DNA from 2 places in the Pseudoalteromonas sp. Scap06 genome. Region 2 is predicted to be linked to the other one. Evidence: predicted binding sites of a transcription regulator. Region 2 holds the regulator's gene; the other holds the start of a gene.
The links. The regulator MetJ, encoded in region 2, represses methionine synthesis genes. The targets are predictions, from matches to a motif close to TAGACGTCTAGACGTCTA.
Positions count from the first base shown of each region.

Region 1 (3,435 bases), 620 kb from region 2:
AACACACCCGCTACATAGCGCGGTTTTTCTGGGGTTTTAGCGCTAAATTCATCACATACAGTACGGGCTAACTTAGCTGACTCTAAATTAACTTCACGGCTTATGCTCGCCATGTCGTAATCTTCCATCGAAATAGTGGTCGAGTTAAAGGTGTTGGTTTCGATAATATCGGCACCGGCGGCTAAAAAGCTGCGGTGTATATCAGTAATTATTTCAGGCTTGGTTAGGCTTAATAAATCGTTATTACCTTTAATAAGCACGTGCCAATCTTTAAAACGTTCACCACGGTAGTCTTGCTCTTCAAGCTTATGCGCTTGGATCATGGTTCCCATTGCACCATCTAAAATTAAAATACGCTGTTTGAGCGCAGCGCTTAGCTGTTCATGCTTATTGTTTTGAGGATTATTCGGCATAGTTGTTAGTCCTTACGTCTTGGCTAACTAAGTTAATATCATAGGGTGTGGTTTGGTAAACGTAATAATTTAACCAGTTTGAAAACAGTAAAAACGCGTGGCTTTGCCATGTTTTAGACGGTTGTTTGCTGGCATCGTCATCAGGAAAATAGTTTTCAGGCTTTGGCGCATCGGGACTTTTTTGTAAATCGCGCTCATATTCGGCTTTTAAACTGTCGGCATCGTATTCGGGGTGGCCGGTAATAAACACTTGGCTGCCCGATTTATTTTTAAGCAAATACGCCCCTACTCGTTCAGAGCCCGCTAATACCACCAGCTCTTCACAGGCGTTTATTTTATTAATATCTATGTGGCCATAGCGTGAGTGGGGTACTAAAAAGGTATCGTCAAAGCCGCGGGTAAGTGCACCATGGGCAAAGTAACATTGATGGGTAAACACCCCGCAGAGTTTATTGTCTTTTAAATCGCGCTTTAAATTATAACGGTGGTATAAGGCCGCGTGGGCAGCCCAGCACGAAAACAAGGTAGAAGTTACATGTTGCTCGGCCCAATCAATAATTACTTTGAGCTCTTCCCAATACGCTACTTCTTCATACTCTAGATGTGCGAGCGGTGCACCGGTAATTAACAGTGCATCGTAGTTGTTGTTTTTTACTTCTGAGAAATAACGATAAAAAGTATCTAAGTGTTGCTCTGAGTTGCTACTACTGCGGTGCGTATCAAGGCGCAATAGCTCAACATTTACTTGCAGCGGAGAGTTAGCCAACAAGCGAATAAACTGTACTTCGGTTTCTACTTTATTAGGCATCAGATTAAGAATAGCCAAACGCATAGGGCGTATTTCTTGGGTTTTTGCACGCGTTTTTGGCATTACAAACACGTTTTCATGACGTAAACGTGCAATAGCTGGCAATTCGTCTTCTACTGTAATTGGCATTCTTAAAGCTCCTGCTCATAAAAACCGAGAGTTAATACGCTCTCATTATGAACAGAATGCCAAAAATATCAACCTCTAGATGTATGGATGTCTAAATGAAATTTAGGATAGTAAACGAAATTTATAGAAGCACTTAGAATTATTAAGTAATATTTTTTGAGTTGCGCTACCAGAGTCAGTAGCGCATGCGGTTTTAAAAACGATAATTTATAGAAAAGTTAAGAGCATAGATATTACCTTGAATTGCATCAAAATACTGGTATTCTGCAATTGCCTGCCAGCGTTGGCTTAACATGTAATCAACCCCCGCCCCAAATGTTTTGCCATCCTTATCGTAATTTTCCTCTGTAATGAGAAACTGATTTGTGTTTGAGCCAATAACTTCTTTTGCAAAACGGCTGTAGTCATCGTTATAGCTCAACTTATTTCTAGCGTATCCCGCAAATAAAAATACACCAACTCGGGAAGAAACTGGGTAATTAGCTTTTAAAAATATGCTTGTTTGTAATTGTAAGCCGGAACCAACTTGAGTATGTACAGGTTCGGAAGTAATTTTTCCTGTCAATGGTTCTTGAGTATAAACATCCCCATTTAATGGCGTTGGCTCCTCATTTAAACCAATACCCAAACGCCCTTCTAGTGCAAAATATGGTGAAAACTGATAACCTACTTGAGTATAAAACGTTGTAAACTGCAGGCTATCCCCTTCATAAACATCGAATTCGGTAGAGCCTAAGCCGAACCCTTGATAAGGTCCATTCACTCGCATTATCTCAGCGTTACTCGCAACTGAGTACCCTCCCAAAATTATTGCGCTTAGGGATACAAGCCATTTTAATTTCATAATTATTCCTTTAGTTTAGTATCTGGTGATGTTTTAAATACCTTTTATAAACGCCTAAACGCTCAATATAAAAATTCAAGTTGTGTTACGACAAAAGTGAAACCAAATTACAGCTCTAAAATTAAGATGTGCGCTTTTAAGAAAACGCAAATCAAGTTAGACTTAAACTTATTCATTATATTTTTCTTCTAAACAACTGTTAACACTATGCAGTTATTTAAATACCCATACAATTGATCAATACAATATAAAACAATTTACTACACTTTCTTACAGCCTACTTATTTTTGAAAAGCTACGCCATTCGTTGACTGTTTCACCTGTGAGCCACTACAATACAGCATTGAAATTTTTATTATTATTTGAAGGCTTCTTCCATGGTTTTACCTGATAAGTTTATATTCTCGATGAGTCGAGTATCTAAGGTTGTGCCACCAAAACGCACTATCTTAAAAGATATTTCGTTGCATTTTTTCCCAGGCGCAAAAATTGGTGTGCTAGGTTTAAATGGTTCTGGTAAATCATCACTACTTCGCATTATGGCGGGTGTTGATGAAGAGTTTGAAGGTGAAGCTCGCCCTCAACCAGGCACTAAAATTGGTTACTTACCGCAAGAGCCTGTTTTAGACGAAAGCAAAACAGTTCGTGAAATTGTTGAAGAAGCTGTAGGTGAAGTAAAACATGCCCTTAACCGCCTTGACGAAGTGTATAACGAATACGCAATGGAAGGTGCTGACTTTGACGCACTGGCTAAAGAGCAAGGTGAATTAGAAGCGGTTATTCAAGCCCACGATGGTCATAATATCGATAACGTTTTAGAGCGTGCTGCCGATGCACTTCGTTTACCTGAGTGGGATGCTAAAATTGAGCACCTATCGGGTGGTGAGCGCCGTCGTGTTGCTATTTGTCGTTTGTTACTTGAAAAACCAGACATGCTGATTCTCGATGAACCAACTAACCACTTAGATGCTGAGTCGGTTGCATGGTTAGAGCGCTTCTTACATGACTACGAAGGCACTGTTGTGGCAGTAACGCATGACCGTTACTTCCTTGATAATGTAGCAGGTTGGATTTTAGAGCTTGACCGTGGTGAAGGTATTCCGTGGGAAGGTAACTACTCTTCTTGGCTTGAGCAAAAAGATGCCCGCTTACAACAAGAGCAAAAATCTGAAAAAGCACGTCAAAAATCAATTGCACAAGAACTTGAGTGGGTGCGTTCAAACCCTAAAGGTCGTCAAGCT
Region 1 is NZ_CP041330.1:950,177-953,611, reverse strand. Features, by position in the region: gene FLM47_RS04350 (homocysteine S-methyltransferase family protein) at 1-413, opposite strand, end outside; gene metA (homoserine O-succinyltransferase) at 403-1,350, opposite strand; gene FLM47_RS04340 (outer membrane beta-barrel protein) at 1,544-2,194, opposite strand; gene ettA (energy-dependent translational throttle protein EttA) at 2,572-3,435, shown strand, end outside.
Region 1: the regulator MetJ is predicted to act here: its motif matches at 1,427-1,444, upstream of metA (homoserine O-succinyltransferase).

Region 2 (3,435 bases):
GATAGACCTGATATTGCTTGGAATTTAAAAATAATAAAGGTATCGTAGAATAAAACTACCTCTCACTTTAACTTAAATTGCAGGATATAATCGCGTTATGTCAGATTTTCGTGAACAAGCACTACATTACCATGCCCATCCCGTTCCAGGTAAAATCAGTATTGAGCTGACCAAGCCCGCTGAGACGGTTAAAGACCTCGCGCTCGCATATAGCCCAGGTGTTGCAGAACCTGTTCGTGAAATTGCCGCTGATCCAGCAAATGCCTATAAGTATACTGGTAAAGGAAATATGGTTGCGGTTATTACTAACGGCACCGCAATTTTAGGCTTAGGTAATTTAGGCCCACTGGCCTCAAAACCAGTAATGGAAGGCAAGGCATTATTATTTAAACGTTTTGCAGGTCTAGATTCAATTGATATAGAAGTTAAGCACCGCACAACCGAAGACTTTATCAACACGGTTGCGAATATTGCAGACACGTTTGGTGGTATCAACCTAGAAGATATTAAAGCGCCAGAATGTTTTGAGATAGAAAAAGCACTTATAGAACGTTGCAGCATTCCTGTATTTCATGATGACCAACATGGTACGGCAATTGTAACGGCTGCGGGTATGCTAAATGCGCTAGAAGTACAAGGTAAAGCAATTGAAGATGCGATTATCGTGTGTTTAGGTGCCGGCGCTGCAGCTGTTGCCTGTATGGAGCTTTTAATTAAGTGTGGCGCACTGCGTGAACATATTTATATGTTAGACCGTAAAGGCGTTATTCATACACGTCGTGATGACTTAAATGAATATAAGCAATTATTTGCAAACAATACGGATAAACGTACTTTACAGGACGTAATTGAAGATGCCGATGTGTTTGTTGGTGTATCAGGCCCTAATTTATTAGCCGCCGATGATTTGAAGTTAATGGCTGACCGCCCAGTTGTATTTGCATGTTCAAACCCCGATCCTGAAATTGATCCGCAATTAGCACATGCTGCACGCAACGATCTTATTATGGCGACTGGCCGTTCTGATTATCCGAACCAAGTTAACAACGTACTTTGTTTTCCATTTATTTTCCGTGGCGCACTAGATGTACGCGCAAGTGAAATAAACGATGAAATGAAAATAGCTGCTGTAGAGGCAATTCGCAGTATTGCTAAAGAGCCAGTTCCGGCTGAAGTACTGACTGCTGCAGGTATCGATAAACTAGAGTTTGGTGCTAAATATATTATACCAAAACCTATGGATCCGCGCTTATTGCCTCGTATCGCCAAAGCCGTTGCTCAAGCTGCAGTTGATTCGGGTGTGGCACAAATTGATATGCCAGAGAACTACATGGCGTAATTTTAAGTGTGAATTAACGCAAAAAAAACCTCAGCATTTGCTGAGGTTTTTTTATAACACAGATAAAGAAATTTAATCTTCATTTAAAATAGGCACTTCTAGTCCCATTTCTTGCATTATTTTCTTCACCTCTTCAGGTACTTTTTCTGCGTTGTCTTTACGTAGATCATCATCATTAGGCAGCGGTTGCCCTGTAAATGCATGCAAAAATGCTTCGCATAAAAGCTCACTATTTGTTGCATGGCGCAAGTTGTTTATTTGACGACGAGTACGTTCGTCAGTTAATACTTTTAATACATTTAGCGGGATCGAAACGGTGATCTTTTTTACTTGTTCGGATTTTTTCCCGTGTTCTGCGTATGGGTGAATATATTCACCATTCCATTTAGCCATAAGATGTATCGTTGCCTCAGATTATAAATTGCTCACACAGCATCAAAGCGTGTAAATATGCGTGAAATTCTATCGGTTTAAAAAAGATAGTCAAATACTAGTTATTTAGCTATCTAGACATTTAAATGCTTTGACATCTTAAACTGCATGCGCTACCTTTTAGACGTCTAAACTTCCAAAATAGTAAAGGTGACGAAAATGAGTGAAAAAAATAAGGCAACAATTGCTGTTCGTAGTGGAATAGAAGCCGACAAACAGCATGGTGCGGTTGTTCCACCGCTTTATTTATCAACAACTTACTCATTTTCTGACTTTGATACCAAACGCCAATATGATTATGGCCGCAGTGGTAATCCTAACCGTGACATTTTGGCTGAGGCGCTCACTGAACTTGAAGGCGGGGCTAAAGGCATTATTACTGCAACGGGTATGGCGGCAGTTCACTTAACAACTCAATTATTAAATAGTAACGATACGTTAATGATTCCTCACGATTGCTATGGTGGCAGCTATCGTTTATTTACCTCACTAGAAAAACGCGGCTTGTTAAAGCTAGAAGTGGTCGATTTCACTAAAAGCGAAAGCTTATCGCAAATTCTTGCTATTAAACCTAAGCTGATCTGGATTGAAACACCGAGTAATCCAATTTTACGATTAACTGATATTAAAGCAGTTACCGATATTGCTAAGCAGTGCGGTGCTCTGGTTGCTGCCGATAACACATTTTTATCGCCGGCTTTGCAAAATCCGATTAAATTTGGTGCTGATATTGTGGTTCACTCAACTACTAAATATATCAATGGTCATTCAGATGTTGTTGGGGGGGCGGTTATTGCAGCAACCGCTGAGCTTGGTGAAGAACTGGCATGGTGGGCAAATAATATTGGCATTACTGGAGCGCCATTTGATAGCTATTTAACTCTCAGAGGTTTGCGCACGTTAAACGTGCGTTTGAGGCAACACCAAGAAAATGCACTCGCTATTGCACAGTATCTAGAAAACTCCCCGTTTGTTGCTCAGGTTTACTATCCAGGTCTTGAATCACATCCACAACATGCGCTTGCTAAGGCGCAGCAGTTTGGCTTTGGTGCAATGGTTAGTTTTGATATCAAAGGCGATATAAACGATGCTGCAGCGTTTTTAACGCGCTTAAATGAATTTAGTTTGGCGGAATCATTAGGCGGAGTTGAAAGTTTGATTTGTCACCCCGCAACCATGACCCATGCAGGCATGGAGGCGACTGCCCGTGCAGAAGCTGGGGTGGGTGATACGCTTATTCGTATTTCGGTGGGTATTGAAGATGCAAAAGACTTACTTGCTGATTTAGACAGGGTATTTAATTTGGTTCGCCCCGGGCAAGCAGATAATGCTTTAGCTGCAAAAAATGGTGCCAGTGAGTCATTTGGCTCAGCGAAACTAAACGCGGCGCATCCGGCGTTATGGTAGTGCCTACCAATTTTGAAAATATAAAACATGAAGTCGAGTTGGTATTAACATGGTAAATCAGGTTCATAAATTTGGTGGTTCGAGTTTAAGCTCAGCGGATCGCTTTAAAAGTGTCGCAAATATTATTTTAACTCATGCTCAAGCCGGGGATTGTGTGGTGGTATCTGCTGCCGGTAAAACCACCGATACCTTGGTTAAATTGTGGCAAAGCTTTGAACAGCAAGATACCCAAGCGATTGCTGACATTATTTTATTAA
Region 2 is NZ_CP041330.1:327,995-331,429, forward strand. Features, by position in the region: gene FLM47_RS01495 (malic enzyme-like NAD(P)-binding protein) at 98-1,339, shown strand; gene metJ (met regulon transcriptional regulator MetJ) at 1,412-1,732, opposite strand; gene metB (cystathionine gamma-synthase) at 1,931-3,178, shown strand; gene metL (bifunctional aspartate kinase/homoserine dehydrogenase II) at 3,228-3,435, shown strand, end outside.